DNA from 4 places in the Promicromonospora aerolata genome. Region 1 is predicted to be linked to each of the others. Evidence: predicted binding sites of a transcription regulator. Region 1 holds the regulator's gene; each other region holds the start of a gene.
What was found. Region 1 encodes LexA, which represses DNA repair genes until DNA is damaged. Its sites were predicted from a motif close to TCGAACANNTGTTCGA; they were not measured.

Region 1 (7,768 bases):
TCGACCGCAGCTGACCAACCGATGACCACTCTGTCCAGCCCGCCCCGGACGACGACGGCGGCGACCCCGCCGTCGTCGTCCGGGCCCCGCAGGCGCGGCCGCCGCGCGCCCCGGGAATGGCTGCGCGACGGCGGCCTGAGCACCCTGATCATCGCGCTGCCGATGATCCTGGTGTTCGGCGTGTTCTCCTGGTTCCCGATCGGACGGGCGCTCGTGATGAGCGTCCAGGAGACCAACCTCGTCACCGCGCCCGTGTTCGTGGGGCTCGACAACTTCGTGTTCGTGCTGCAGGACCCGCTCCTGGGCAAGGCCGTCAAGAACACCCTGTGGTTCGCCCTGCTCGCGCTGGTGTTCGGATATCCGCTGCCGCTGGCCGCCGCGGTCCTGATGAGCGAGGTCCGGCGGATGCGGGGCCTGTTCTCGGCGCTGGCGTACCTGCCGGTCGTCGTGCCGCCGGTCGTGGCCGTCCTGCTGTGGAAGTTCTTCTACGACGCGTCCGACACCGGCGTGTTCAACACGATCGCCGGCTGGGTGGGGCTCGGCCCGTACCCCTGGCTCCAGAACGCCACCAGCGCCATGCCGTCCCTGGTGCTCGAGGCGACCTGGGCCGCGGCCGGTGGGACCGTCATCATCTACCTCGCCGCGCTCGTCGGGGTGCGCACCGAGCTCTACGAGGCCGCCGAGGTGGACGGGGCAGGCGTGTGGCGCAAGATCTGGCACGTCACGCTGCCCCAGCTCCGCGGCGTCCTCTTCATCACCCTGATCCTGCAGATCATCGGCACCGCGCAGGTGTTCCTCGAACCGTTCCTCTTCACCGGCGGCGGTCCCAACAACGCGACCCTCACGATCCTCATGCTGATCTACGACTACGCCTTCGGGAGCAGCCTCGGTGGCAACTACGGGGCGGCGACCGCCCTCAGCCTGATGCTCGCCGGCGTCCTGGCCGTCCTCTCCGCGGTGTACTTCCGCGTGACCCGACCCTGGAGCAGCTGACATGGCAGCCAACAACCGGACGCCGACCCGCCCCCGTGCCCCGCAACCCGCGGAACGCGGCATCGTGTCGTCCCACGACCGGCGCCGGCCCAGCGTGCGCGGCTCCCTCGGTGCGCTGCAGGGCGGCCTGCTGATCGCCCTGGTCGTCGTCGGGCTCGGGCCGATCCTCTGGCTCGCGAAGGCCGCCGTCACCCCCACCCAGGAGACCCTGCGCCAGCCCCTGGGTCTCTTTCCCACCGGGATCGACTGGGCCAACCTCGCCACCGCGTGGACCCGCGCCGAGATCGACCACTACTTCGTCAACACCCTGATCGTCGCGGCGGGCGCCTGGTTCTTCCAGATCCTGGTCGCCACCACCGGCGGCTACGTGCTCTCCGTGCTGCGGCCGCGGTACGGCAACGTGATCTTCGCACTCGTGCTGGCCACGCTGTTCGTGCCGTCCGTCGTGCTCCTCGTGCCCCTGTACCTGACGATCCTCGACGTGCCGATCGTGCACGTCAGCCTGCTCAACACCTTCTGGGCGGTCTGGCTGCCCATGGGCGCCAGCGCGTTCAACGTGCTGCTGGTCAAACGGTTCTTCGACGGTCTGCCCCGGGAGATATTCGAGGCCGCCCGCGTCGACGGCGCCGGACCCTTCCGGCTCTTGTGGAGCATCGTGCTGCCGATGTCCAAGCCCATCCTCGGCGTCGTCTCCGTCTTCGCCGTCATCGCCGCCTGGAAGGACTACCTCTGGCCCATGCTGGTGCTGCCCGACCCGGCCAACCAGCCGCTGTCCGTCCGGCTGCCCGCCATCGCCCCCTACCTGGAGCTCGACGTGTTCCTCGCGGCGCTCGCGATCTCGACCGTGCTGCCGATCGCCCTGTTCCTGGCGTTCCAGCGTCTGTTCCTCAGCGGGGCGGGACTGGGCGGGGCGGTCAAGGGGTAGCGTCAAGGGGTGGCCGAGGGTGGCCGCCGGTCGCTGTGGACGACGTGGGGTGCGTGTCGGTGGCCCGGCTTAGGATCGAACGTGTGACCAGCCTTCCCGACGCACCCGCAGCCACCGCCGCCCCCACGGGGATCCCCGACGTCGAGGAGCTGCTCGACCTCGCGGTCGGTGAGCTCGGTGGCGGGCGGCGGGACGGCCAGCACCGCATGGCCGTGGCGGTCGGGGATGCCATCGAGAAGGGCGAGCACCTGCTCGTCCAGGCGGGCACCGGTACCGGCAAGTCGCTCGGGTACCTCGTGCCTGCCGTCCGGCACGCGGTGGCGGCCGAGAGCAAGGTGATCATCTCGACCGCCACCCTCGCCCTCCAGCGGCAGGTCATCACGCGCGACCTGCCGCTGGTGGCGAAGGCGGTGGCGCCGCAGCTCCCGCGCGAGCCCCGCATCGCGCTGCTCAAGGGCTGGCACAACTACCTGTGCGTCCACAAGGTCGGGGGCGGATACCCCGCCGACGAGCCGACGCTGTTCGACCTCCCCGGCGGTGAGGACCACCCGCGTACCGAGGAGCCCGCCGCGTCCGGAGGTGCGCGCGGTCGGCGCAAGGACGACGGGGCCACGCTCGCCGACCACGTGCGCCGCCTGCACGAGTGGGCAGGGGAGACGGAGTCGGGCGACCGTGACGACCTGGTGCCCGGTGTGCCGGACCGCGCGTGGCGGCAGGTTTCGGTGACCGCCATGGAGTGCCTGGGCGGCAAGTGCCCCATGCTGGCGGAGTGCTTCCCGGACAAGGCGCGCGCCATCTCCCGGGACGCGGACGTGGTGGTCACCAACCACGCGATGCTCGGTATCGCGGCCACGGGAAGTCCCGGCGTCCTCCCGGAGCACGACGTGGTGGTGGTGGACGAGGCGCACGAGCTCACCGACCGCGTCACGTCGTCGGCCACGGTGGACCTGTCCATGGCCTCGGTGGAGAACGCCGCGCGGCTGGCCCGCCGGCACGCCGGCACGAACACCGACACCCTCGACCAGGCGGCGCAGGCCCTCGGGACCCTGCTCGTCACGGCGACCGCCGAGCGGTTCCCGAACGGTCTGCCGGACGATCTGCGCACGGCGGTCGGTGCGGTACGGGACGCCGCGCGCGAGGTGCTGAGCACGTTGAAGCCCGACACCAACGGCGGCAAGGGGCAGCCACCCGGCCAGCCCGAGCCCGGGCTCAAGATGGCGCAGGGTGCGATGCTGCAGCTGTTCGAGACGGCGGAACGCATGGCGTTCCAGGACACGACCGCCGACGTGCTGTGGTGTTCGCGCCCCGACAACGGCTGGGGCGGGTTCGGTGACAACGTGACCCGCCTGCACGCGGCGCCGCTCCACGTCGCGGGCCTGATCCGCACGCACCTGCTGGGCGAGGCGACCGGGGTCTTCACCTCGGCCACCCTGGCACTGGGCGGCACGTTCGAGCCGGTGGCCGGAACGCTGGGCCTGAAGGGCGAGGACGCCCCGCCCTGGCAGGGTCTGGACGCCGGCAGTCCGTTCGACTACCCGCGCCAGGGCATCCTCTACGTGGCGCGGCACCTCCCGGCGCCGGGCCGGGAGCCGACGACGGAGGCGCAGCTCGACGAGATCGCGGAGCTCATCACGGCCGCCGGTGGTCGCACGCTCGGCCTGTTCTCGTCCCGGCGCGCCGCGAACGCGGCGGCGGAGGCGATGCGTGAGCGGCTGGACTTCCCGATCCTGGCGCAGGGCGACGACCAGCTACCCACGCTGGTGCGCCAGTTCGCGGACGACCCGACCGCCTGCCTGTTCGGCACCCTGTCCCTGTGGCAGGGCGTCGACGTGCCGGGGCCGTCGTGCCAGCTCGTGCTCATCGACCGCATTCCGTTCCCGCGGCCGGACGATCCGGTCAAGGCCGCACGCGCCAGGGCCGTCGAGCAGGCGGGCGGCAACGGGTTCATGGCGGTATCGGCGCAGCATGCCGCCCTGCTGCTCGCGCAGGGCGCCGGACGCCTCGTGCGGAGCATGGACGACCGCGGAGTCGTGGCGGTCCTCGACCCCCGGCTCGCGACCGCACGGTACGCGTCGTTCCTCACCCGGTCGATGCCCGGGTTCTGGCCCACGACCGACTCCGCGCTGGTCCGCGCCGCGCTGGCGCGGCTCGACACCTAGCCTGGGGACATGACAGCCCCGTCGGACGTCCAGGGCGCGCAGCCGTCCGGCTCACGCACCACCAAGCTGGCGGTGGTGGGAGCCGGGGCGGTCGGCTCGACCCTCGCTTTCGCCGCGCTCACCCGGGGTTCGGCTCGCACCATCGCCCTGCACGACGTGAACCGGGCCAAGGTGGAGGCCGAGGTGCTCGACCTGCAGCACGGTCTGATGTTCACGTCCCAGGCACAGGTGGTCGGCTCGGACGACGTGGGCGTCTGCGCGGGGGCGGACGTCGTGGTCGTGACCGCCGGCGCGAAGCAGAAGCCCGGGCAGACCCGGATCGACCTCGCGGAGGCGACCATCGGACTGATGCACCAGATCCTGCCCGGACTGGTGGAGGTCGCCCCGGACGCGACGTACCTGATGGTGACCAACCCCGTGGACGTGGTGACCTACGCGGCGCTCAAGATCTCCGGCCTGCCCCGGCAGCAGCTGTTCGGCAGCGGTACCGTCCTGGACTCGTCGCGGCTGCGCGTGGTGCTCGCCGACCGGTGCGGCGTAGCCGTCGGGAACGTGCACGCGTACATCGCCGGGGAGCACGGCGACTCGGAGATCGCACTCTGGAGCTCCGCCACGATCGGTGGCGTGCCGCTGCTGGACTGGGTGCCGCTGGGCGGACACCCGCCGATCGATGCCGCCGTACGCTCGGAGGTGCACCACGAGGTGGTCGATTCCGCGTACCGGATCATCGCGGGCAAGGGGGCGACCAACTACGCCGTCGGTCTGGCCGGTGCCCGCATCGTCGAGGCCGTCCTCAACGACGAGCGCCGGATCATGCCCGTGTCCTCGCTGTTGGACGACTACCACGGCATCAGCGACGTGTGCCTGTCCGTGCCGTCGCTCGTCGACCGTCGCGGCGTCACGGACTCCGTACGGGTCCCGATGTCCGACGACGAGCTGACGGGGCTGCGTGCCTCGGCGGCCGGCGTGCGGGCGGTCCAGAAGCGGTTCGGTTTCTGAGCGACGGCCTCGGCCGCCGAGCGACGCAAGAGGTCCCGACTGCTCCGACCGGCGGGCCGTTCCGCTGGTCGGAGCTGTCGGGACCTCTCTGTCGTGAAGCCCTACAGGCTGCGCAGGACGGCCACCACGCGGCCCAGGATCTGTGCCTCATCACCCGGGATCGGCTCGTAGGCCGGGTTCTGCGGCAGCAGGAGCACGTGGCCGTCCGCCTGCTTGAACGTCTTCACCGTGGCCTCGCCGTCGATCATCGCCGCGACGATCTCGCCCTGCTCGGCGACGTTCTGCCGCCGCACCACTACCCAGTCCCCGTCGCAGATCGCGGCGTCGACCATCGAGTCGCCCGCGACCTTGAGGAGGAACAGCTCACCGTCACCGACCAGCTGGCGGGGGAGCGGGAAGACGTCCTCGACGACCTGCTCCGCCAGGATCGGGCCACCGGCGGCGATCCGACCGACCAGCGGAACGTACGACGGCGGCGGGGTGCTGGCGTCGTCGGGCACCGAGCTGCCCCAGTGGACCTGGCCGCTGCGCCGCGGCTCGGGCCAGTGGATCTCGCCGCGTGTCGGCTTGTCGACCTGCTCGGCCAGGGGCTCCACGAGCTCCATCGCGCGCGGCCGGTTCGGGTCGCGGCGCAGGAAGCCCTTCTTCTCGAGCATCTGGAGCTGGTGCTTGACGCTCGACGGGCTGGCCAGCCCGACGGCCTCGCCGATCTCACGCATCGACGGCGGGTAGCCCCGCGTCTCGAACGACTGCCGGATCGTGTCCAGCACGAGGCGCTGCCGTTCGGTGAGGCGGTCTGTCGGCGAGATCGTGTGCACGTCAGCGACCGCCTTGTCGCTTGGCGCGTCCAGCGTGGCGACGCCAGGGAGTGTCATGTCGACAGCTGGTGCCGTGTCGACGGCTCTCGTGTCGCTGGTCCCGTCCCGTCCCGTCATGCCCGTGCCCCTCCCGTTCCGACAAATGTTCTCCCTACGTCACCCACTCTAGATCACAAACTCGCTCGGCTCAAACGAATGTTCGAGCGTGTCTCGACATCGGCGGTGTCCCGTGCTACACAATGGTACGGGCGTTCGACGAACGCTTGTATGAACGACAAGAGCTCAGTCACTCTTCGAGGAGGGGCCATGGGGGACGTGATCCCGCTGCGGCAGTACACCCCGGCGTATGGGCAGAGGTATGCACCGGCGTACGGCCGGTCGTACGCACCGGCGTCCGGGCCGACCGCGGTGCCGACGTTCTCGCCGGCCCGGTCGCGCACGGTGGCCGACCGGCTCGGGCTGGCCGGCCTGCGGCTCACCCGACGTGGCCGGGTGGCGCTCGTGCTGCTGGCCATGCTCCTGCTCGCGCCGATGGTGACCTGGGGTGCGACGGCGGTCGCCAGCGCACCGGGTGAACCGACGGAGGTCCGGGTGCACGCCGTGCAGCCGGGGGAGTCGCTCTGGGGCTTCGCCCAGGAGATCGCGGAGCCCGGCGAGGATGTCCGGCACGCCGTCGCGCGGCTCCAGGAGCTGAACCAGATGTCCTCGGGTGCGCTACGGGTCGGGGAGCTGCTGCTCCTTCCCAAGGAGTGACCAGGGGCGTCGAATCATCGTCAAATGGTGTGGCGATGTTGCATGGGGGTGGTTTGCCCGCTTACCGTCGGGACGCGACCGGAGGCCTCCGGTCGGTGGACGACCCCGCAGGAGTGAGCATGCACTGCCCGTTCTGTCGCCACGCCGACTCGCGCGTGGTGGACTCGCGGACCGCCGACGACGGCCTGTCGATCCGGCGCCGCCGGCAGTGCCCCAACTGCAACCGACGGTTCACCACCGTGGAGACCGCCAGCCTGTCCGTGGTCAAGCGTTCCGGGGCCACCGAGCCCTTCAGTCGTGACAAGGTCGCCGCGGGCGTGCGCAAGGCATGCCAGGGACGTCCCGTCAGTGACGACGACCTGGCGATCCTGGCCCAACGCGTCGAGGAGACCCTGCGGAGCAACGGCAGCGCGGAGATCGACGCCTACGAGGTAGGGCTCGCGATCCTGGGCCCGCTCCGTGAGCTCGACGAGGTGGCCTACCTCCGGTTCGCCAGCGTCTACCAGTCGTTCGACTCGCTCGAGGACTTCGAGAGCGCCATCACCTCGCTCCGTGCCGAGCGCGCGGAGCGGGCCGCCGCCCAGCAGGCCTGAGGCAGGCCGTCACGCGGCTCTCCCCCCGGCCCGGGCACCCGTGAAAAATGTTGGCACCCAGGTGTGCCGTGGTGCAGGCTGGGCGGACGACGGACCCGATCGAGGGACCCCCGGAACAAGAGGAGGTGATCGGTGTGACGGACGAGAAGCCCAATGCCGAGGAGGCAGAGGTCGAGACCCAGGGCGCTGAGGAGCCCAAGGTCGCGACGGCGCCGAGCAAGGACGCGAAGGCACGGTTCAAGGAGGCGCTGGACCGCAAGAACGCGGCACAGCACCGGACCGCCGCCGGCGACGTGAACACCGGTGCGGTACACGGTTCGGAGACGACCGGTCCCGTGCAGAAGATGTTCCGCCGCAAGTCCGGCTGATCCTCGGTGGTGGAGGCCGCTGACCTGGTGAACGACCAGATCAGCGGCCTTCGTCGTACCTCATGTCGCACCGGGAGGAAGCTGGTGTGATGAGAACGTCACGATGAGGGCACGGGAGAACACGCAGGTCACCGCCGGACCAGCCGGCGTCCGAGGTCTT
Region 2 (7,768 bases), 570 kb from region 1:
TCCTCGCCCAGTACACCGGCCCGCTCGGGATGCTGATGCGCGTCCAGGGCATGTCGCACGATCCGGAGGCGTCGGCGGACGCGTGGGAGCGGACGCTGGACTTCTTCGCCGAGCATCTGGGGGAGCCGGGGCACGGAGAGCGCTGACGCACTCAGAAGGGTGGTGGGTCGGGGTCGGTCCGTGTGCTCGGTTCGGTCTGCACCGCTCCGGGCTCGGTGGTGGCGTAGGCGCGGGGTAGGTGCTGGCCGGTCAAGGCGTGCAGGGTGAGGTCGTGGCTGGTGCCGGGGTCGATCTGGTCGAGCTCGACGTGGGTGTCCAGCACCGTGGGTGTGCGGGTGTGGGTGCGGCCCGTGGGGGTGGTCCAGGTGGTGAGGCCGGTGTCGGGGTCGCGGATGACGTCCCAGCCGGCGTGGGTCTTGAGGAGGTGGTGCTTGCGGCACAGGGCATGGAGGTTGTGGGCGTTGGTCTGGCCCCGTGGGTCCGTGCGTCCGTTGGTGTTCTTGGCGGTGTGGTCGAACGGTCGGATGTGGTCGAGGTCGCTGTGGTCGGCGGGGGTGGTGCAGCCCAGGAAGGTGCAGGTGGCGTCCCTGGCCTGGACCGCGGCACGCAGTACTTTGCCGGGTCGGTAGGTGGTGGTGGAGTAGTCGGTCAGGATCCCGGTGGTGGGGTCGGTCAGCAGGCGTTGCCAGGTCGCGTCCTGGGCGATGGTGCGGGCGGTGTCCGCGGGGACGGGGCCGTATCCGTCCAGGGTGGCGGGGGCGTCGTCCAGGCCGAGGAGGGTGCTGGCGGGGACGGTGACGCGCAGGACGGGTCGGGTCGGTGTGATCCGCACCGGCCGCACGATCTCCTGGACGGTCACCTGCTGGACCGGTGCCCGTCCACCACAGGTGCACACGGCTGCGTCTGCGCTGCTGCCGTCGACGCCGTCGCGCGTGTCGGGGTCGCGGTCGGGGTCGGTGTCACGGTCCGCGGGCAGGAGGCGGCCGGTGATGATCCCGGTCAAGGAGTCCGCGCGGAGCTGTCCCAGGGTGCGGTCGTCGCCCGTGGCGTGGCGGAGCTGGTGTGCCATGTCGTCCACCACGCCCCAGACGGCGGCTGCGTCGGTCGCGGGCAGGTAGGCGGTCAGCCAGCCCATGTCGTTCTCGGCCCGATCGACCTGCACGCACCGGTGCTGGGCTGCGGCCCTGGTGGTCTCGGTGGTGCCGTGGCGCGTCTTGGCGAACGCGAGCATCCGGGTCTGGAGCCACTTCCAGGTCCGTCGGGGTGCCTGGGGCAGGTACCGGGTGATCGCCTCGGCCCGTTCGGCGGCCGTGAGCTGGGTCGCGGACCGCAGCAGCGTGTGTGCCTTGCGGACATCGATTTGCCCGGTGGTCAGCGCGGTGATCACGCTCGGGTGGCGGGCGCCGGACTCGGCCCGGACCACGACCTCCGTGGCCTCCGGCTCGGTCACCACCAGCTCGCCCGTGACCTGCCCGATCAGGGAGCCGTGCGCCAGCACGTGAGACTCCCGGGCGGCCCGCTCGGCCACCACGTGGGCCTGGACGCCGGCGGCCCAGGACTGCAACCGCCCGCACGCGACCATCAGATCACCGAGCGCGTCATCCGACAGCCCGCCCAGCGCGCCCGACTCCCCGCCCAGGTCGACGGCCTCCGCGACCACCCGTGCCAGGCGCACGCCACGCACCTGCGCCAGGGCCTGCCGCAGGACGTCCTCCGGCCACAGCACCACCGGGACACTGTCCGGTGGCCAGTCCGGCTGGTGCGTGCCGGCCAGGGGTGAGCCCGTCATGCCGTCATCCTGCAGTCCCTCCCGCATACCAGCACCCCCTCTGAGCCCGTCCATCCGATAGCCACCGCTGACCGCATCATTCCTGCGGACGCGTGTTCGACACTATCCCGCGTCACTGACATCCGCGTGTTCTTCTGCCCCCTGCGTAAGAACGCGCGAACCACGCCCGTCTGCCGTAGTGACACCCGCTCGGATCGTCCGGCGCCACCGCCGCGCAGCTCAGCGCTCGGGGACCGCCAGCACGGACCTCAGTCGAGCTTCTCGCCCGCGAGCGCCTTCGCGGCCAGGCGCTCCTCCTCGCTGACCTCCCACACCTCGTGGGCCGCGTGCAGCGCGAGGAGGATGATCGCGCAACCGAGGATCAGGTCGGGCCAGCCCGACCGGGTCCACGCGGTGAGCAGGCCCATGGCGATGATCGCGACGTTCACGAGCACGTCGTTGCGGGCGGACAGGAACGCCGCGCGGCCGAGGGAGCCGCCGTGGTGGTGCGCCCGCGCGAGCAGCCAGGCGCTGGTGCCGTTGATGGCGATCGCTCCGAGCGAGGCCAGGACCACGGGGACGACGTCGGGGGCCGTCGGCGCGGCGAACCGGTGTGCCGCCTCCCAGGCCGCGACGGCCGCGGGGCCGAGGATGATCAGGGCCATCACCTTGCCCATCCGTGCCCGCCGGGCGAGCGGCCAGCTCAGGGCGACGAGGATGAGGAGGTTGACGGCCGTGTCCTCGAGGAAGTCCACGCTGTCGGCGAGGAGCGAGACGGACCCGGCCATGAGCGCCACGGAGAGCTCGACGAAGAAGTAGGTGAGGTTGAGGGCCGCGACGATCAGGACGGTGCGGCGCAGCCGGGCGGCATGCGGGTCGCCGGCGCCGGACGCGGGAGGCCTGGTCACGGTGGTCATTGTCCGCGTAGTGCTCGGGTCTGACCCCGCAGGTCCGGATCCTGGTCCCGTGACGGTCCGGGCCGGCGACGGCGGGTCGCCGGCCCGGGGATGCCCCCCGCCGCTCAGTCCGCCGAGCGGACCATCGCCCGCACGCCCACGACGAGTCCGAGGGTGGCCGTGACCAGCGCCGCCACCCAGCCCCACGCCACCGTCGCGGACAGCACGTCCCCGGCGAAGGCGGCACGGCCAGAGTCGACGACGTAGCGCAGCGGGTTCACCGCCGACACGGCGCGCATCCACGCCGGGCCGTTCTCCAGGGGCAGGAGCATGCCCGACAGCAGCATCACCGGGAACAGGACGGTCTGCTGCACCACCCAGAACATCCACTCCTGCCTGCGCACGGCGAGCGCCAGCGCGTAGGACAGGGAGCCGACGCCGATGCCGAGCACCGCGAGCTGCAGGAGCGTGAGCAGGGCGCCGAGGGGGTCGGGTCGCAGGCCGAACGGCAGCATGACGAGCAGCACGACGGCGGACTGGGCGATGATCGGCACCATCTCCTTGAGCGCGCGGCCCACGAGCTGCGCGGGGCGGGAGAGCGGGGTGACGAGCATGCGTTCGTGCACGCCGGACGAGAGGTCGAGCTGCAGGTTGGAGCCCGTGACGGACGTGCCGAAGAGCGTGGTCATCGCCAGCACGGCCGGCACGAACCACAACCAGACGTCGCCGCCGAGCGCGCCGCCCGCCGACCCGGCGAGCAACGGCCCGAACAGCCCGAGGAACACCAGCGGCTGCACCAGGCCGAAGAGCAGCGAGAACGGGTCGCGGGCCACGGGACGCAGCTCACGGACCAGCACGATCCGGGTGTCGCGCAGGAAGCTGCGGCGGGGGAGCGGCCGGGTCGGGGTCAGGGTCGCGGCGCTCATGCGAGCACCTCCTTCGGGCTCGAGTTCGCGCTCGAGCCGGCCGGGACCGCGGTCCGCTCGGCACCGCCCGGCGGGCTCCCCCCGGCGTCGACGGCGTCGACCGCGTCGACCGCGTTCTCGCGCAGGCTGCGGCCGGTCAGCCCCAGGAACACGTCGTCGAGCGTGGGCCGCGCGACGTCCAGGCGGTGCACCAGGAGGCCGGCGGCGTCCGCGGCGCGGAGCAGGCCCGGCGTCGCGCCGGGGCCGTCCGCGATCCGGATCTGGACGGTGCTCTCCGTGCGGTCGGTGGTCACGTGCACCGAGTGGGCGCCCGGCGCGTGCTCCGCGATGGCGGCCAGCCCTGCCGCGTGCTCGGGCGCCACCCGGAGGGTGACGAGGTCGCCGGCCAGCTCGGCCTTCAGGGCGTCGGCGGTGTCGTCCGCGATGACCTGACCGTTGTCCACCACGATCACCCGCTCGGCGAACGTGTCCGCCTCGTCGAGGTAGTGGGTGGTGAGCACGATCGTCATGGGCTCCGCTGCAGCGGTCCGCATCCGCAGGATGTGCTCCCACAGGTTGGCGCGGTTGTGCGGGTCCAGTCCGGTCGACGGTTCGTCGAGGAACAGCAGCGACGGCTCGTGGACCAGGCCGACCGCCACGTCGAGGCGGCGCTTCTGGCCGCCCGACAGGCTCTCGACCTTGCGGTCCGCCTGTTCCGTCAGGTCCAGGGCCTCTACCAGCTCGTCGCCACGACGCCGGGCCGTGCGCCGGTCGAGGCCGTAGATCTCGCCCTGTGCGGTGAGCTCGTCGCGCACGAGCTGGGCCGCGCCGCCGGCGCCGCCCTGGCCCACGTACCCGATCGCGGCGCGGACCCGGTCGGGGTGGGCGACGACGTCGTACCCGGCGACCTCGGCGGTGCCCGACGTCGGCGGGATGAGGGTGGTCAGCATGCGCAGCGTGGTGGTCTTGCCCGCGCCGTTGGGGCCGAGCACGGCCACCAGCTCGCCGGGCTCGACGTCGAGCGAGATGCCGCGCACGGCGTGCACGGTGCGGGTGCGGCTCACCACGAAGTCCTTGGTGAGCGCCTGGGTACGGATCACGGTGTCTCCTTCTTGCGGTCCGGGTCTGGCTACGGGCACCACTGTGCCGGTGGTAGCGGTCAGGTCCTGGCCGCTACCACGTGCGATGCTGAATTCGTGCTCGAGACCTCCGGACGCCTCCTCGCCCTCCTGTCGCTCCTCCAGGCCCGCCGGGACTGGCCCGGCGCGCTCCTCGCCGACCGGCTCGGCGTGAGTCCCCGCACGGTGCGGCGGGACGTCGACCGCCTGCGGGAGCTCGGGTACCCCGTCCATGCCACGAAGGGGCCCGACGGCGGCTACCGCCTCGACGCCGGCGCGGAGCTCCCGCCCCTGCTCTTCGACGACGAGCAGGCGGTCGCGGTGGCCGTGGCACTGCGCACGGGCACCATCCCGGGTGCCGAGGAGGGCGCGCTGCGGGCGCTGGCCACGATCCGCCAGGTCATGCCCGCCCGGCTCCGGGCGCGGCTGGACGCGCTGGAGGTGACCACCGTGCGGCGTCGGACCAGGTCGGGCGAGCCGGCGGTGCCGCCCGACGTGCTCCTGGCGCTGGGCTCGGCGTGCCAGGCGCGCGAGGTCGTGCGCTTCGACTACGCCGGTGGCACCATGCCCGCCATCGGCGAGGGCGACGCGGCCTTCCGCCCGCCGCGCCGGGCCGAGCCCCACCACCTCGTGACGTCCGAGGGGCGCTGGTACCTCGTCGCGTTCGACCTCGACCGCGCGGACTGGCGGCTGTTCCGGGTGGACCGGCTGGCGCTGCGCACCGGGACCGGTCCCCGGTTCGCCCCCCGGGAGGTGCCCGGCGGGAGCGTCTCGGAGTTCGTCGGCTCCCGGATCAGCGGCTCGCCGTCCCTGGTGCGCGGTGAGGCGGTGCTCCATGCCCGCGCCGCCGACGTCGCCCCCTGGGTCGGCGCCGACGGCCTGTGCGAGCCGCTCGCGGACGTCGACGGGACGCCCCGGTGCCGTGCGGTGCTGGGCTCCTGGTCGTGGGGCGGCCTCGCGGGGCGGTTCGGCGCGTTCGACGTGCCGTTCGAGGTCGTGGGCCCGTCCGAGCTGGTCGCGGCGACCCGTACGCTCGCGGGCCGGTACGGAGCGGCGGCCCGGCGCACGGCCGGCACCCAGTAGGTTGTGCGCGTTCCCCCGCCGGCTTCCTCACACAGAACAGAGAGCGTGCGCATGACGAATCTGTCCGACTTCAGCGACGACGAGCTCAACCAGATCCTCGACGCCCCGGGCGCCGTGCTGAAGGGCGCCACCCTCGCGGACGGCCGGCCCGGGGCGGTCAGGTTCCTCCGGGAGGCCGCGTCGGGCGCCAAGGTGTTCCGCGAGGCCCAGGAGCACGAGAACGGCTTCATCCAGTCGGTGGCGATCGCACTGCGCGACCGCACCAAGGGCCGGCAGGACAGGCCCGAGGTGCCGCCGGCCGAGAAGGTGGGCACGCCCGAGGGTGTGGCCGTGTCCGACCAGGTGCGTCCGGACCCGGAGCGCGAGACGGCCCGGGCGGTCGAGCTGACCGCGGCGTCGATCGCGGTGCTCCGGGAGCGCGCCGACGCGGCCGACCGGGCGGCGTACGGCGAGTGGCTGGTCCGGATCGCCACCGAGGTCGTCCGGTCCACCAGCACCCGGGAGGGCGGGATCTTCAGCAAGCGGGTGGCCGTCAGCGCGGGCGAGCAGGCCTACATCGACCGGCTCGCGGCTGCCGTCGGGAGCTGACGGGCCGCCTACCCCGGGCGCTGCCGCTCGTACTCCAGCTCGGGCCGGCCACGGGCCCCGTAGCGCGGCGCCCGGGACGCGACCCCGTGGTCGGCCAGGAACTCCAGGTAGCGGCGGGCGGTGATGCGCGCCAGGTGGAGCTCGTCGGCGACCTCGCTCGCCGAGAGCGCGCCGGCCTGCCGGGCGAGCAGGTCGGACACGGCGTCCAGCGTGTCCTGGGACAGCCCCTTCGGGAGCCCGGCGGCGTTCGACGTGCGCAGGGCGGCGAAGGCCGTGTCCACCTCACGCTGGCTGAGCGTGGAGACGGGCGAGCGCATCTGCTCGAAGTACCGGCGGTAGGCGCCCAGCTTCTCCGCGAACAGCCCGAAGACGAAGGGCTTGATCAGGTACTGCACCACCCCGATGGCCACCGCCTCGCGGACCACCTCGAGCTCTCGGGCCGCCGTCACCGCGATCACGTCGACCACCAGGCCGGCCGCGCGCAGCTGACGGCACAGGACCAGCCCGTGCCGGTCGGGCAGGTTCATGTCCAGCAGGAGCAGGTGCACCTCGGCGCCCGCCACCCGGGCGGCCCGCAGCGCGCGGACCGTCTCGCCGGCCGTGTGCACCACGCCGGCCAGCTCGAACCCCTCCACCCGTCGCACGTACTCGCCGTGCGCGGCGGCCGTGCGGTGGTCGTCCTCCACCACCAGGACCCGGATCATGGCCGCGCCGCCGCACGCGTCGCCGTGCCGTCCACGGCGGAGCCGGGGCGGGGGAGCGTGACCGTGAAGACCGCTCCTGCGCCGTCGGACACCTCGATGTCGCCGCCGAGGGTCTCCACCACCTGCCGCACGAGCGCCAGCCCGTAGCCGCGCCCACCGGCCGCCGAGTCCTTGGTGCTCCAGCCGTGGTCGAAGATGTGGTCCTTGTCGGCCCGCGCGATGCCCGCCCCGCTGTCGGAGACCTGGAACACGAGCGACCCGTCGTCGCCGTTCGCCAGATAGACCTCCACCCACGCCTCGTCCGGGGCGTCCGTCAGGACCCGCGCCGCCGCGGCGTCGATAGCGTTGTCGATCAGGTTGCCCAGGACCGTCACCACGTCGACGGGCTGCAGCCAGTGCGTGCCCGGTGCCAGGTGCGTCTCGAAGTGCATCTCCACCGCCCGTTCGCGCGCCTGCGCCGCCTTGCCGAGCACGAGGGCCGCGATGACCGGCTCCTCGATCGCCTGCACCACCCGGTCGGTGAGCCGCTGGCCCAGGTCGCGCTCGCCGGCCACGAACCGCAGCGCCTCGTCGCTGCGGCCCAGCTCGATGAGGGTCGCGATGGTGTGCAGCCGGTTGCTGAAGTCGTGGGTCTGGGCGCGCAGCGCCTCGGAGATGGTGCGCACCGACGACAGCTCGCCGGTGACCCGCTGCAGCTCGGTGCGGT
Region 3 (7,768 bases), 660 kb from region 1:
CGCCCGCCGACGCCAGCTCGACCCGGCTCCTGACCGGGTCCACGGTCCAGCCGTCCGGACCGCTGACGCGCACGTCCACGTGGACCGGCCGCCGGCCAGGAGACGTCGCCGCCACCTCGACCGCGGTGCGCACGGACGACGCCGCGCCCGGGCTGGGCATCATGACGAGCTGGGTCGGTGACATCGTCGCGGACAGGGACCGGCGCGGCGCGTCCTGCGGAACGTCGGCGATCAGGGCGCTGAGGGCGCTCGCCTGGGTGCGCCAGTCGAACACGTTCGGCGACGCCTCGCTGCTCGCCCCGGCCCACCGCAGGCCCAGCCGCTCGGAGGAGTCGCGGTCGTTCGCCCAGATGGTCTCGGCCTGGCGGTCGACGAACGCGTCGTAGCGCGGCTCGTCCGTGCTGTCCGCCAGCTCCGTGAAGTAGCGCATGAAGATGCCCTTGAACTGCTTCTGGTTGTCGTCGCACGTCCGCCCCAGCGGATCGCACGACTCCGTCAGCACGCCGTCCGTGACCAGCTCGTCGGACGCGAGCGCGGCGTCGGCCAACCGCTGTGCGGTAGCCAGCAGCTCCGGGTCACCGGTCGCTCGCCACAGCTCCAGGGGGGCGCCGATCGCCAGGCCCTGGTTGTAGCTCCAGACGGTGTCGCCGTTGCTGGCGCAGTCGTCGGTGAGCCCGTCGTTGACCAGGCCGTCCGCGTTGATCATCCCGCTGGCGAGGTACCAGTCCCAGGCTTCCTGGGACCGCTCCAACCAGGCCGTGTCACCCGGGATCCGGTTGTGCAGCTCGGCGGTCAGGCGGACCCACTGCCCGTTGGTCACGGCGTTCTTGTAGGTGCGCTCCTCGTTCCACCAGATGCCGCCGCCGCAGGTGCTCGGGTCCCAGAAACCATGCATGAAGTCCGCGATGGTCCCCGCCATGTCGAGGTACTTCTGGTCACCCGTCAGGTCGTAGGCGGTGACCCAGTTCAGCGCCCACCATCCGGCATCGTCGATGGCCCGGCTCGTGAAGTTGCCGTAGATCTCGTCCGTGGACCGCTCGCCGGCCGGGAACGGACCCTTGTTCGTCTCGAAGCTGTGGTCCAGCTCGTCGAGATAGCTCCGGTCGCCGGTGCGCTTCATGTAGTCGCCGATCGTCTGCAGGGCGACCGCGGAGTTCCACCAGCTCGACGGGAACCACGCCTTCTGCTCGTCGTAGGAGTCCAGCAGCACCTCCGTCGCGACCCGGGCACGGGCGACCTCGGTCGCTCCGGACGCCGCCGGAAGCTGTGGGGGTGGTGCCGCTTGGACGGCGACCACCGGCTGAAGGCCGACGAGCACGGCGAGGCTGAGCAGGACCAGGCGGATGCGACGCAGCATCGACATCGATGAGCTCCTCCCCCGGGCGCGACGTTGCGTCCCGGATTCATCGCAAAACCTACATTAGGAACAGGTGAAATGCACCTACCTGAGTGGATATCCCCCGTCGGCCGGGTTTCGGCACCCCCTGCCCGGCGGGCAGACCGCCGGGTGTGATGTCAGTGGTGGCCATTAGGGTCGAACACAGGTCCGCAGGGTTGGCACGGCTCAGCATGTCTTGCCATGAACAAGATGAGGAGGTGTTAGGTATGTACGCAGGTCAGACCGCAGGTCTGGACTGGCCGCCGTCCGTCGTACCGGTCGTGCTGTGCCCGGTGGAGATCCTCCAGCAGGCGCTGGCCGGTGCACCCGGCGCCCAGCTGGCCCGGGTCGTCGCCGACGCCACGGACCGGGCCACCGAGCTGGACCCCGATCTGCTGGCCGAGCTGCCCGACGACGCACTCGCCGACCTCGCCACGGCGTGCGGACGCCTGCAGTCCTGGGCCGCTGGTCTCCAGGCCCGGGTCGTCGCCGAACGGGCCGCGAGGGAGACCAACCCGTTGGCGCACGCGTCCCTGGTCGGCCAGGTCACCAGCGAGCTCGTCGTCACGGAGCGGGAGGCGACCGAGGTCGTGGTCCGGGCCGAGTCCGGCACCCAGCACCCCACGGTGATCGCGGCGCTGGTCGCCGGGCGGATCGACGTACGCAAGGCGCACACCTTGCTGCGGTCGGCGACGCAGCTGACGGTGGCTGAGCGGACGGAGGCGATCACGCGGTTCCTGCCCCAGGCGCCCCGACGGACGTGGAAGTGGCTGCAGACCCGGATGCTCGCGTTCGCCAAAGCGCGCCACGCTGCCGGCGAGGCCGCGAGGGCCGCGGCGGAGCAGCGGTGCGTCCAGGTGGACCGTGCGGAGAACGACATGGGCTGGCTCTCGGCGTACCTGCCGGCTGTGGACGCGGCCGCGGTCTGGGGCGTGGTCGACGACATGGCCCACCAGCTCCGACACGTCGCCGGTGAGGACCGCACGCTGGGCCAGCTTCGCGCGGACTCCCTGACCGGGATCGTCACCGGGCGCCTCGTGCCCACGGACCGGTACACCGCGACCGGCACCTCCACCGCGACCGGCACCGGAGCCGACACGGCGACGAGCACCTCCCCGGCGGAGGCGACCGCCTGCACGTGTGGCGGACGGGCACCCGTCGTGCACGAGACGGTCCAGGTCGTGCGAATCACGCCGACCAGGCCGGTGGTGCGGGTCACGGTGCCGGCAGGCACGCTGCTCGGCCTGGGTGACGCGCCAGGTGACCTGGCGGGCTTCGGACCGATCCCCGCCGACACGGCACGCCTGATCGCCGAGGACGCGACCTGGCAACGCCTCGTCACCGACCCCGTGACCGGGATCCTGACGGACTACTCCACCACCACGTACCAGCCCGGCAAGCTGCTGCGCGCCGCGGTCCAGGCACGTGACGAGACATGCACGTTCCTGACCTGCGACGTCCCTGCCGTCCGGGGCGACCTGGATCACGTCGTGCCCTTCGACCACGACCCAGCGGCCCGACCACCTGGGTCCCCTGGCCAGACCCGCGCGCAGAACCTCCAGCCACTGTGCCGCCGGCACCACCTGCTGAAGACGCACGCCGGGTGGGGCGTCGTCCGTGACCCTCTCAGCGGTGTCACCACCTGGACGGCTCCGACCGGCCGCACCCACGCGCGACCACCGACGGTCCTGGACACGCATGTCACGACCTGACCCTGCGCGCCCTGACCGGCCGGCCTCTGCGACACGCCCGTGCCACGGCCGAACGCCCGTCCGGCGACGACCGGCCGCCCTGCTGAGCCGGACGCCGCGCGCTCAGCGCGTCGAGCTGCCCGGCACGAGCTCGGTCGGCAACGTCACCTTGGTGACCTGCCCCGCGCCACGGACCTGCGCGAGCACGAGGCCCACCGCCTCGCGGCCCATGCGCGCCTCGTCCTGCCGGAGGTGCGTGAACCGGTAGCGCGCCTGGTCGTGGAACGCGTCCGGGTGGTCGAAGCAGACGATGCCGAGGTCGTCGGGCACGGTCCGCCCGGCGCGCTGCGCGGCCTCGCGGAGCAGCACGGCGATGTTGTACTCGGTGGCCACCAGCCCCGTCAGCTCCGGATGGGTGGCGAGGAACTTCTCGAGCTCGCCGAGGTCGTCGTCGGGCGCGACGCCGCTCCCGGGGATCGTGGACCGGACCTGCCGGAACTGGTGGGCCGGGTCGAACGGGACGTGCCGGGTCGCGTGCGCGTCGATGACGCCGTCGAGCCGGTCCTGCACGGTCGAGACGCTGTTCGCGGCAGAGACCAGCCCCACGTGGTCGTACCCCGCCGCGAAGAGGACCTCGGCGGCCTGCCGCCCCGCCGAGACGTTGTCGGAGCAGACGGACGTCACGGGGACGCCGTCGAACACGCGGTCCAGGATCGCCACCGGGAACGACTGCGTGATGAGCTCCAGGACCGCCGGGGGCACGTACTGCGACGAGCTCGGTTCGAGGATCAGCCCCTGCACGCCGTCGGCCACGAGCGCCCGGACGATGTCGTCCTCGGCCTCGCGGCTGCCGAGACTGCGCTTGACCACCACGTTCGCGACGCTGCCCGACGCGTCGACCAGCCCGGCGAGCACCCGCGTGCCGAAGGCGTCGTCGAAGTCCGTGAGCACGCACCCGATCAGGGGCGTGGGGCCGCCGCCCGCACCGACGGCGGCCGTGGCGGTCTCGCTCACGACGACGGTGCCGAGCCGTGGCCTGCGGGTGATGTAGCCGTCGGCACGCAGCAGGTCCATCGCGCGCTTGAGCGTGATGGCGCTGACCCCGAGCTGCTTGGTCAGCTCGGTCTCGGCGGGCATCCGGTCGCCGACCCGGTACGTGCCGGCGTGGATCGCGTCGCGGAGCTTCTCGTACACCTCGAGGTAGAGCGGCTGGCTCACGGGTGCCCTTTCACCGGTCGGAACTGACCGGTGAATCTACCGTGGTCCGCGCCGTGGGGGCGATGACCGGGCGACGGTAGGTGCGCAGGCCGGCGACCTCGAGGGCGAGCTCGCAGAACATCGCGTTCGCCCAGGAGAACCACTCGCGGGTGTAGACGGCGGGGTCGTCGACGTGGAACGACTCGTGCACGGCCCCGGTCCCGGCGTCGGTCGCCAGGATCAGGTCCAGCAGGCGGCGGGCCTCGTCCGGGTCGGTGGAGGTCAGCCCCTGGATCGCCAGGGCGATCGGCCAGACGTGGCCGGCGGGCGTGTGCGGGCTGCCGATGCCGGCGGCTGCCGACCCACGGTAGTAGTACGGGTTGGCGTCGCTGAGCACCAGGTCGCGGGTGGCGGTGTAGAGCGGGTCGTCGGCGGCGCACCAGCCGAGCAGCGGCAGGGACAGCAGGCTGGGCGAGTTGGCGTCGTCGGCCAGCAGCACTCCCCCGCGCCCGTCGACCTCGTAGGCGTACACGTCCTCGCCCCGCGGTCCTGGGACGACGCCGTGCTCGCGGATGCCGCGCTCGATGTCCGACCGCAGGGCCGCGGCGTCGGTGGCCAGGGCGTCGTCGTGCAGCACGTCGGACGCGATCCGGCCCAGGTGGCCGAGCGCGACGGCGGCCAGCGCGTTGCCGGGCACGTTGTACCCGTACCGGCAGGCGTCGTCGCTGGGCCGGAACCCGGCCCAGGTCATGCCCGTGTACGCGACCCGCGGGCCACGCCCGTCCCGCACCAGCGTGTCGGACGGCGGGCAGTCGTCCCGTTCGAACGTGTACGGGGAACCCTCGTGATGCCGCTGCTCGGCACGCCACAGATCGACGACCGTGCGGGCGACCTGCCCGAACCGCTCGAGGTGGTCCGTCCGGCCCGTGGCGCACCACAGGTCGTGGGCGAGCTGCACCGGGTAGGCGAGCGAGTCGATCTCGTACTTGCGCTCCCAGACCCACGCCGACTGCCTCGTGTCCGACTCCCCCGTGCCCGACCGCCCCGTCCGGTCCCGGTGCCCGGCACCGGTCGGGCCGTCGTTGAACGCGTTGGCGTAGGGATCGTGCAGGATCGAGGACTGCTGTCGGCGCGACACCGCGGCGACCGTGTCGGCCAGCCGCTCGTCCGCGCCGACGAGGTGCAGGAAGGGAGCGAGCTGCGTGGTGGAGTCGCGGAGCCACATCGCCGGGATGTCCCCCGTGATCACGAAGGCGGTGCCGTCCGGGTGCCGGGTGATCGTGCGGGCGAGGGTGTCGGACATGCAGCGTCCGACGGCGTCCGCGATCCGGTCGCCGAGCCGGTCGGCCACCGCGCCGACGAGCCCGGCGAGGACCTCACGGGTGTACAGGGCGGGCGGGCCGGACGCCGGCGCGCGCGTCATGACCCGGCCGCCGTCGGCGCCGCCGCAGTCCTGCTGAACCTCATCCTCAACCTGAACCTCATCGCCCGTCTCCTCCTCGGCCGTGCCGTCGGCGGCCTGACCTGCCGAGGAGCGTACGAACGGATTACCACCATGTCAAAGTATTGCAATAGTGGTAATAGTCGTCAGGCTAGCGAGCCATCGGCACCACCTGGCGATCGGCGTGCTGAGCGCCGTCGCGGAGGCCGGGCTCGACGCGCGCGACGTGTCGGTGGTAGGCGACGACGACATCCGGATCGCCCGCCAGGCTCCGCGAGCGGCGTTCGAGCACGGTGCCGCGCCACGCGTGAGCCGCTGGAATGCAGCTGGTCGGGCGCCCGTTGGGATGGACGTGAACCTCACGTCCGGAAACCTCGTATGAGCATCATCGACACGGACCGCCGCGCCCCTCGGGAGGCAGCGGACGACCCCGTCCTGGACAACCCCGCCTGGTCGGCGCTCACGGGCGCGCACGCCCACCTCGCCGAGGGCGGCGACCTCGCCCGCCGCTACCCGGCCGACGTCTCGCCCTTCGCCGCCGTCCGCACCTGGGACGACCCTGGCGTCTGGGACGCGATCGTCGACCTGGTGGGGCACGGCGCCGAGTTCCCGGCGCCGCCCGAGTCGGTGGTGCTGCCGCCCGGCTGGGTCCGCGGCGACGTCTTCCAGGGCGCCCAGCTCGTCGAGACCGGCCGCCTGCACGGCCGGCCCGACGACGAGGCGGTGGTCCTCGGCGCCGCCGACGTCCCCGCGATGCTGGACCTCGTGGCGCGCGCACAGCCCGGCCCGTTCCTGCCGCGGACCTACCTGCTCGGCCGGTACGTCGGCATCCGGCGCGACGGGCAGCTCGTGGCCATGGCCGGCGAGCGCCTGGCGCCCGCCGGCTGGACGGAGATCAGCGCCGTCGCCACCGACGAGCGGCACCGCGGGCAAGGACTGGCCTCGCGACTCGTCCTGGACGTCGTCCACCACGCCCACGAGCGCGGCGCGCGCGCCATGATGCACGCCTCGGCGGGCAACACGAACGCGATCCGGCTCTACGAGCGTCTCGGCTTCCGGCTGCGTCCGGGGAGCCTGACGTTCGGCACGGTGCGCACGCCGGTCAGTGGCTGACCGGCTCGTCCTTCTTCTTGCGGGACGGCAGGAGGTGCATGACGGCCACCACGGCGGCGCCGACCACCAGGCCGACGATCGCCGAGCACAGCGTGTTGAAGAGCCAGCCGAGCGTGCCGCCGAACGCGCCGGTGCCGTCGTGGATCGCCACCTCCAGGTGGTGCACCCAGTCGTACGGTGCCGGCACCCAGCCGGTGCCGTCCACCCCGAGATTGACGAGCAGGATGTGCCCGCCCACCCAGAGCATGGCGATGGTGCCGACCACGGAGATCACGGCGAGCACCTTGGGCATGGCCTTGACCAGGCCCCGGCCGACCGTCTGGGAGAACCCGGACTCGTACTGGGCCAGCCGGAGCCCGACGTCGTCCATCTTCACGATGGCCGCGACGATGCCGTAGACGATGATCGTGATGACGAACGCGACCACGACGAGGATGGCGAGCCGGGACCAGAAGGGTTCGGTGGCCACCTCGGCGAGTGCGATCACCATGATCTCGGCGGAGAGGATGAGGTCGGTGCGGACGGCGCCCGCGATCATCTTCTTCTCCGCCTCGGGGCTGACCTCCGTGGCCGGCAGCACGGCGTCGTGGTGACCTGAGACCTTGTGCCAGATCTTCTCCGCGCCCTCGTAGGCCAGGTAGGTGCCACCGATCATGAGGATGATCGGCAGCAGCCACGGCAGGAACTGGCTGAGCAGCAGCGCGGCCGGGAGGATGAAGAGCAGCTTGTTGCGGATCGAACCGATCGCGATCTTCTTGACGATCGGCAGCTCACGCTTGGCCGCGACGCTGCGCAGGTACTGCGGTGTGACGGCGGTGTCGTCCACGACGACACCCGCCGCCTTCGCGGTCGCCCGGCCCGCGGCCGCGCCGACGTCGTCGATCGACGCCGCGGCCAGCTTTGCCAGCACGGAGATGTCGTCCAGCAGTCCCATCAGTCCACCCACGG
Region 4 (7,768 bases), 3.3 Mb from region 1:
GTGGTGGAGTAGTCGGTCAGGACCCCGGTGCTCGGGTCGGTGAGCAGCCGCTGCCAGGTCGCATCGGTGGCGATGACCCGGGCGACGTCCGCGGGGATCGGTCCGAAGCCGCGCAGCTCGCCGGGCGCGTCGTCCAGGCCGAGCAGTGCGCTGGCCGGGACGGTGACCCGGACCACGGGGCGGGTCGGCGTGACCCGTACCGGCTGCACCACTTCCTGGACGACCTGCTCCACTACAGGCGCCCGTCCACCACACGTGCACACCGGCTGGTCCGCGGGGTCGGCGTCGCCGGTACCCGGGACGTCCAGACCCTCCGGGTGAGCGTCGTCGCCGGCTCCGAGCCCAGGGTCGGTGCTCGTGCTCGTGCTCGTGTCCGTGTCCGTGTCCGTGTCCGTGTCCGTGTCCGTGCTCGTGCTCGTGTCCGTGTAACGGTCGGCGGGCAGGAGACGGCCGGTGATGATGCCGGTCAGGGAGTCGGCGCGGAGCTGTCCCAGCGTGCGTTCCTCGCCCGTGACGTGTCGCAGCTGGTGGGCCATGTCGTCCACGACGCCCCAGACCGCTGCCGCGTCGACAGCGGGCAGGTAGGCCGACAGCCAGCCCATGTCGTTCTCCGCCCGGTCGAGCTGCACGCAGCGCCCCTGGGCCGCCGTCCTGGCGGTCTCCGCCGCACCGTGGCGGGCCTTGGCGAACTCGAGCATCCGGGCCTGGAGCCACCGCCACGTGCGGCGCGGCGCACGGGGAAGGAACCGGGCGATCGCCTCGGCGCGCTCGGCCACGGTCAGCTGGGCGGCGCTACGCAGCAGGGTCTGTGCCTTACGGACGTCGATCCGCCCCGCCTCCAGAGCCGCGATCACGGTGGGGTGCCGGGCGCCGGACTCGCCACGGACCACGACCTCGGTCGCCTCCGGTTCGGTCACCACCAGCTCGGTGGTGACCTGCCCGACCAGGGAGCCGTGCGCCAGCGGGTGGGTCTCGCGCGCGGCGCGGTGTGCTACGGCTCGGGCCTGCACACCGGCCGCCCAGGCCTGCAGCCGCCCGCATGCGCTCACCAGGTCGCCGAGCGCGTCGTCGGACAGGTCGGCGAGCCGGTCGGCCTCCGTCGCGGAGACCTCGGCCACCACCCGCGCCAGACGGTCGCCAGGTGCGCCCGACAGCGCCTGCTGCAGCAGCCCGACCGGCCACAGGGCCACCGGCACGCCCTGCGGCGGCCGGTCCGGTGCATCGTCCGGTGCGTTGTCCAGCAGGCCGTCTGGAGCGGCGTCCGACCAAGGGCCGGGCGGGGCGTTCAGGACCCAGGCGGGGACCTCGTCGTGCGGCACCACGCGCACTTCCGTCCCGTCCCGCACGGCGAGCTCACCCAGGACCCAGTCGTCCCCGGCCGGGTCGTCCAGGAGCACGCTGCCCATGCCCGCGTAGTGCTGCCCAGCGCCCATGCCGACTTCACCCCTTTTGGTCAAGAACCTGTCAATAGGACCATCACTGCGGATATTTGTTCGATCATAGCTGGCACCACTGACACGGACCGGGGCTTCTGCCATCCGTAGAAGAAGACGTGCAGGCCGCGCCCTGCGTGCCACGGACCCCCATGCTCAAGACGCACCCACCCGACTTCTCCCGTCCGCGTGTCAGTGTCGCCTCCTACGGTGGGCGCAGCGGCGCGGGAGGCGCGCCGCAGGTCCCGACATGAGGTGAAGGCGATGACGCTGCGCTGGTACTCGACCGTGGTGGAGTCCACCGACCACAAGAAGCTCGCCCGCTGGTGGGCCGAGGCGCTGGGCTGGGACGTCAGATTCGAGACGGACGAGGAGTCCGTGCTGGTGCCGCCCTGGGCGCTCGAGCTCTCGGAGAAGCTGGACTTCCACCAGGTCCCACCGGGCATGGTGTTCGTCCCGGTGGAGCATCAGAAGGTCGGCAAGAACCGGCTGCACTGGGACTTCGCGCCGCACACGAGCGACGACCGGGACGCCGAGATCGCCCGGCTCGTCGAGCTGGGGGCGACCGTGATCGACGTCGGGCAGCCGGACGACGCGACCTGGACCGTGCTGACGGACCCGGACGGTAACGAGTTCTGCGTGCTCTCGGCCCGGGAGCAGTAGCCGCCCGTCGAACCCACCGATAGAGCCGATCGATGCGTCCATTGGGTGAGACCCGCGTCTCAGACGCCTGGTCGCACGCGTAGGCTCCGGACATGGCACAGGTGGGCAGGACAGAGGGTATCGACCTCGCAGTGGTCGCAGGTGACGGCATCGGTACCGAGGTCGTCGAGCAGGGGCTCACCGTGCTCGAGGCGGCGCTGGCGCCGTCGGGCACCAAGCTCTCCACCACCGAGTTCGACCTGGGCGCGCGCCGCTGGCACGCCACGGGCGAGACCCTCACCGACGAGGACCTCGAGAAGATCAAGGCGCAGGACGCGATCCTGCTCGGCGCGATCGGCGACCCGTCGGTCCCGAGCGGCGTGCTGGAGCGCGGCCTGCTGCTCAAGCTGCGCTTCGCGCTCGACCACTACGTGAACCTGCGTCCGACCAAACTGTTCGAGGGAGTGTCCAGCCCGCTGGCGAACCCGGGCGAGATCGACTTCGTCGTCGTCCGCGAGGGCACCGAGGGGCCGTACGTCGGCAACGGTGGTGCACTGCGGGTGGGCACGCCGCACGAGATCGCCACCGAGGTGAGCGTCAACACCGCGTTCGGCGTCGAGCGCGTGGTCCGGGACGCCTTCACCCGGGCCAACGCGCGCAAGCGCAAGCACCTGACGCTGGTGCACAAGCACAACGTGCTGGTCCACGCCGGCCACCTGTGGCGCCGTACCGTCGAGCAGGTGAACGCCGAGTTCCCCGACGTCACCACCGACTACGCGCACGTGGACGCCGCGACCATCTACCTCACGACCGACCCGAGCCGGTTCGACGTGATCGTGACGGACAACCTCTTCGGTGACATCCTCACCGACCAGGCCGCTGCGATCAGCGGCGGCATCGGGCTGGCGGCGTCGGCCAACATCAACCCGGACCGCACCGCGCCGTCGATGTTCGAGCCGGTGCATGGCTCGGCCCCCGACATCGCGGGCCAGGGCAAGGCCGACCCGACGGCGACGATCCTCTCGGTCGCCCTCCTGCTGGACCACCTGGGCTTCGCTGACGAGTCCGCGAAGGTTCAGGGCGCCGTCGCGGCGGACCTCGCGGAACGCGGCGACGCTGTACGCACGACCGACCAGGTAGGCCGCGATATTGCGGCCCGCGTGACCGAGTAGCCCGTCGCACCACGGCGAGCCCGGGTCACGCAGACCGAACTCGGGCGCCGCCGTCGTATGTCGAAGGCCGTCCGGGGCAGGCGCCCGGCACGGAATGCTCCTCCTGCCTTGCCGGGCGTGGAAGACTGACAACAGCATTCCGGTGAAAGGCATCGACATGACAGCAACGACGGATCCCATCCTCCCGACCCGGCTCGAAGACCTGGTCGCGCTCTTCGACGTGCGGCCCACCGACGTGCCGACGCCGGAGGCCGAGCGCGCCGAGGCGCTCAGCGCACCGAAGTTCGGAACGGTGTTCACGGACCATATGGCCCGGGTCTCCTGGACCAGTGCGGACGGCTGGAAGGACCGGCGGATCGAGAAGTACGGTCCGCTGCAGCTCGACCCCGCGACGGCAGTGCTGCACTACGCGCAGGAGATCTTCGAGGGCCTCAAGGCCTACAAGCACGCCGACGGCTCGGTCTGGACGTTCCGGCCGGACCAGAACGCCGCGCGGTTCGCGCGTTCCGCGCACCGCCTGGCGCTCCCCGCGCTCAGCGTGGACGACTTCATCGGGTCGCTCGCCGCCCTCGTCCGTACCGACATCGACTGGGTGCCCGACGGCGAGGACTCGTCCCTCTATCTGCGGCCCTTCATGTTCGCGTCGGAGGCGTTCCTCGGGGTGCGTCCGGCGCTCGAGGTCGAGTACCTGGTGATCGCCTCGCCGGTCGGCCCGTACTTCGCGGGCGGCGTGCAGCCGGTGTCCATCTATGTGTCCGAGCAGTACCACCGGGCGGGCCCGCCCGGAGGCACCGGCGACGCGAAGTTCGGCGGCAACTACGCCGCGAGCCTCCTGCCGCAGCTCGAGGCGCAGAAGGAGGGCTTCGACCAGGTGTGCTTCCTGGACGCGGCCTCCAGCACCTACCTCGAAGAGCTCGGCGGCATGAACGTGTTCCTCGTGATGGACGACGGCACCCTGCACACGCCGGAGCTCGGCTCGATCCTGGAGGGCATCACGCGCACCTCGGTGCTGCAGCTCGCCGAGGACCGCGGGTACCACGTGGTGGAGCGTCGGATCCCGCTCGCGGAGGTCGCCGCGGGCCTGGAGTCCGGGAAGATCAAGGAGTTCTTCGCCTGCGGTACGGCCGCGGTCGTGACGCCGGTGGGCCGGCTCGCCGGGGCGACGTTCGACCACGAGATCAACGGTGGCGAGCCGGGCGAGCTCACGATGGCGATCCGCCAGGAGCTCACCGGCATCCAGTACGGCCGTGCCGAGGACCGGCACGGCTGGATGCGCCGCCTGGCCTGACTCACTGAATTCGGTCCGTTGCCCCGAGATCGGTCCATCGACGGACCGATCTCAGGGCAACGGACCGAATTCAGCGGACCGATCCGGGGAGGAGACGTCAGGTCCAGAGCCGGCCGATCGCGTCGCGGGCGACGAGGAACCCCACGATCCCGACGACCCACGCCGTGGTGCTCGCGGCGTTCTTCGTGAGCCACCTGTCCAGCCGCCCGAGCGGACGCTCCACGAGCCGCGCCGCGAACACCCGTGCCGCCAGCAGGACGAGGGCCGGTGCGATCATCACCAGGCAGTACCCGACGATCCAGAGGCCCGACGTCGGCCAGGCGGGCCCCTGCGTACCGATCAGGCCGAGCGCGGCGAGATACGGGAGCATCGACGCGACCTCGACGAGGCCGGCCCCGATCGCCAGCATCACCAGCGCCGAACCGCTGCCCGACTCACTGCTGAGCACCCGCTCGCGCCACCGGTTCAGCCGTCCTGGCCGGACGTGCTCCGCGGCGGCGTCGCCCGCCGCCCCCGTGGCTCCCGGTGCCGGAGCTCCCGCCGTTGTCGCTGCCACCGTGGGCTCGGTGCGCTTGCGGCCCCCGATGGGCTCCAGCTTGAAGCTCCACGCGAACAGCCCCACGCCGACCACGAGCTGTGCGATCAGGAACGGGCGGGTGCTGGACAAGCTGGTGAGGGTGTCGCTCAGCGCGCCGGCACCGAGCAGGATCGCGAGCCCGATCAGCGCGTAGAACCCGGCGATCGACCCGAGGTAGACGAGCATCCGCCCCGCGCGCACGCGCCCGGGCGACATGAGCAGCCACACGGGGATGAGCAGGGTCCCGAAGCTCGTGGAGTCGATGAGCGCGAGCACGGCCAGAGCGCCGATCAGCGCGGCACCCGTGAGCTCGGCGGAAAGGAAGTCCATGCGCCCAAGCCTCGTGCAGAACCCCGCAGGGGACATCCGTCGAACCGCCGAATCCTGGTACATCTTTCGGATGACCCGGGCCGCGGCCCGCCGTGCTGAGATGGGGGCATGCTCCGTGCGTCCGACCTGTTCGCGTCCGTCTCGAAGATCTACACGGCCGAGAACCGGCGCGGCGACGTCATCACAGCCGGCGGCCTGCTCCTCATCGCGCTCGCGCTCGACGCGCTCGGCCTCGTCAGGATCACCTGGGACGGACCGACGAACATGCCGTCCTGGTGGTTCGCCGTGCCCGCCGTCGTCGGCTGCACCGCACTGGTCTGGCGGCGGACCCGGCCGCTCGTGGCGCTCGCGGTCGCCGCTGTCGCGCTCGGCGCCGACATCGCGCTCGGCGGGAGCGTCGGCCTGTTCGTGGTCGTGTGGGAGTCCCTGTACTCGGTCCACCTGCACGGTCGGCCGGTGGCCCGGCGGATCACCGCCCTCGGCACCGCCCTGGTCACGCTCGCGCTGATGATCGTCATCGGCGTGCTGAGCGGCGACCTCCGCGCTGCTGTCCTCTCGGGGCTCCAGATCGTCACGCTCCTGGTCATGCCGATGTGGTGGGGCGCCAACGTGCGACAGGGCCGGGAGCTGACCGCAGCGGCGTACGAGCGGGGACGCCTCGAGCGGGAGCGCAGCCAAGCGCTCCTCCGCCTCGCGGAGGCGGCCAGGCACGACGCCGTCCGGACCGAGCGCACCACCGTCGCCCGCGACCTGCACGACGTCGTCGCCTCGCACCTGTCCGCGATCACGATCACCTCGGGCGCCGCGCTCGCGGGTGCCGCGGAGGCGGAACGCGACCGTGCCGCGCTGCGCAGCATCCGCGCCGAGAGCCTGGCATCCCTGCAGGACATGCAGGCCATGATCCGCGTGCTGTCCGCCGAGACGGGGCAGGGCGGGCCAGCGCCCGGCGAGGCGCAGGCGGACGGCGGGGCGCCCACCGGCGCGGGCGGCACGGACCTGCTGGCCGCGCCGCGCGTCGCTCAGCTGGGCCTCGTGCTCGAGCAGATGCGGCTCGCGGGACTCGAGCTCGCGGTGACCGATGCCGACGGCGTGCTGGCCGGCGACACGAACTTGCCGGCGGCCGTGGACCACGCGGTGTACCGGGTCGTGCGGGAGGCGCTCACGAACGTGCTCAAGCACGGTGGCGCTCGCGGGGAGCTTCGCGTCGCGGCGGGCGACACCCTGAAGCTCGAGGTGTACGACGACGGGGTGCGTCCCGGGGACGCCCCGGACCAGGCCGACGTCGGCGGCGGTACCGGGCTCGGGCTGGTCTCGATGCGCGAACGTGTCGAGTCGCTCGGCGGCTCGTTCGCCGCGGGACCGGACGGCCCGTCCGACGGCGCCGGGTGGCGGGTCCGCGCGGTCCTGCCCCTGCCGGAACGCGTGGCGGTCGAGCCGGCACCGTCGGACCGGACCGTCCCGGGGCTCCACGCATGATCCGCGTACTGCTCGCCGACGACCACGCGGCGATCCGGGCCGGTCTGCGCATGCTCCTCGCGACGGCCGACGACATCGAGGTGATCGGCGAGGCCGGTGACGGCGCCGTCGCGGTCGCGAACGCGCGGGCGCTGCGTCCCGACGTCGTGCTCATGGACGTCCGGATGCCCGGGACGGACGGTGTGACCGCTACCCGGCAGATCGTCGAGGAGGGCCTGTCCGAGGTCCTGGTGCTGACGACGTTCGACCTGGACGAGTACGTGTTCGGTGCCCTGCGGGCCGGGGCGGCGGGGTTCCTCCTGAAGACCGCAGAGACGACGGCGCTGGTGGACGCCGTACGGCATGTCGCGGCGGGTGACGGCGTGGTCGCGCCGGAGGTCACCCGGCGGCTCATCGCGGAGCTGTCGGCGCCGCGGGAACGGAACGGCGGCAGCCCCCGGGGCGGCCCGGTGCGATCCTTGCCCGCCGACCTGACGCCGAGGGAGCGCGATGTGCTCGCCGGCCTCGGCTGCGGCCTGTCGAACGCCCAGCTCGCCGCCGAGCTGACGATCAGCGAGGCCACCGCGAAGACCCATGTGTCGCGGGTGCTCGCCAAGCTCGGCGTGACGTCCCGCGTCCAGGCGGCCATCGCGGCGCGCGAGGCGGGCCTCGCGTGACCTGAAGACGTGACCTGAAGACCGTCACGCCAGCCGCCGGCTCAGCAGCGGCCGCGGCCGGGCGGCCAGCCAGGCCGCGGCGATGGCGAGGACCGGGAGCGCCGCGGCCAGGCCGACGAGCCACGGCCAGGGGACCGCGACGGTCCAGGCGCCGGCGGTCGACGCCATCTCCCAGGAACGCAGGAGACGGACGA

Region 2: the regulator LexA is predicted to act here: its motif matches at 1,874-1,889, upstream of ACFSL2_RS05465 (HNH endonuclease signature motif containing protein).
Region 3: the regulator LexA is predicted to act here: its motif matches at 1,535-1,550, upstream of ACFSL2_RS05045 (HNH endonuclease signature motif containing protein).
Region 4: the regulator LexA is predicted to act here: its motif matches at 1,482-1,497, upstream of ACFSL2_RS22625 (HNH endonuclease signature motif containing protein).

Annotation. Positions count from the first base shown of each region.
Region 1 covers NZ_JBHUHF010000001.1:1,768,442-1,776,209, reverse strand. The annotation lists gene ACFSL2_RS08060 (ABC transporter substrate-binding protein) at 1-14, shown strand, start outside; gene ACFSL2_RS08055 (carbohydrate ABC transporter permease) at 22-993, shown strand; gene ACFSL2_RS08050 (carbohydrate ABC transporter permease) at 995-1,918, shown strand; gene ACFSL2_RS08045 (ATP-dependent DNA helicase) at 2,002-4,077, shown strand; gene ACFSL2_RS08040 (L-lactate dehydrogenase) at 4,087-5,076, shown strand; gene lexA (transcriptional repressor LexA) at 5,178-5,951, opposite strand; gene ACFSL2_RS08030 (LysM peptidoglycan-binding domain-containing protein) at 6,201-6,647, shown strand; gene nrdR (transcriptional regulator NrdR) at 6,767-7,240, shown strand; gene ACFSL2_RS08020 (DUF5302 domain-containing protein) at 7,375-7,608, shown strand; gene ACFSL2_RS08015 (hypothetical protein) at 7,737-7,768, opposite strand, start outside.
Region 2 covers NZ_JBHUHF010000001.1:1,199,502-1,207,269, reverse strand. The annotation lists gene ACFSL2_RS05470 (dienelactone hydrolase family protein) at 1-146, shown strand, start outside; gene ACFSL2_RS05465 (HNH endonuclease signature motif containing protein) at 152-1,789, opposite strand; gene ACFSL2_RS05460 (cation efflux transmembrane domain-containing protein) at 2,038-2,676, opposite strand; gene ACFSL2_RS05455 (ABC transporter permease) at 2,790-3,590, opposite strand; gene ACFSL2_RS05450 (ATP-binding cassette domain-containing protein) at 3,587-4,669, opposite strand; gene ACFSL2_RS05445 (helix-turn-helix transcriptional regulator) at 4,766-5,770, shown strand; gene ACFSL2_RS05440 (hypothetical protein) at 5,822-6,358, shown strand; gene ACFSL2_RS05435 (response regulator transcription factor) at 6,367-7,062, opposite strand; gene ACFSL2_RS05430 (sensor histidine kinase) at 7,059-7,768, opposite strand, start outside.
Region 3 covers NZ_JBHUHF010000001.1:1,111,022-1,118,789, forward strand. The annotation lists gene ACFSL2_RS05040 (glycoside hydrolase family 76 protein) at 1-1,363, opposite strand, end outside; gene ACFSL2_RS05045 (HNH endonuclease signature motif containing protein) at 1,606-3,090, shown strand; gene ACFSL2_RS05050 (GntR family transcriptional regulator) at 3,193-4,287, opposite strand; gene ACFSL2_RS05055 (glycoside hydrolase family 125 protein) at 4,298-5,689, opposite strand; gene ACFSL2_RS05060 (hypothetical protein) at 5,892-6,089, shown strand; gene ACFSL2_RS05065 (GNAT family N-acetyltransferase) at 6,086-6,820, shown strand; gene ACFSL2_RS05070 (DUF808 domain-containing protein) at 6,810-7,754, opposite strand.
Region 4 covers NZ_JBHUHF010000001.1:5,101,812-5,109,579, forward strand. The annotation lists gene ACFSL2_RS22625 (HNH endonuclease signature motif containing protein) at 1-1,433, opposite strand, end outside; gene ACFSL2_RS22630 (VOC family protein) at 1,698-2,096, shown strand; gene ACFSL2_RS22635 (3-isopropylmalate dehydrogenase) at 2,189-3,247, shown strand; gene ACFSL2_RS22640 (branched-chain amino acid aminotransferase) at 3,405-4,535, shown strand; gene ACFSL2_RS22645 (GAP family protein) at 4,633-5,442, opposite strand; gene ACFSL2_RS22650 (sensor histidine kinase) at 5,551-6,918, shown strand; gene ACFSL2_RS22655 (response regulator) at 6,915-7,574, shown strand; gene ACFSL2_RS22660 (FtsX-like permease family protein) at 7,599-7,768, opposite strand, start outside.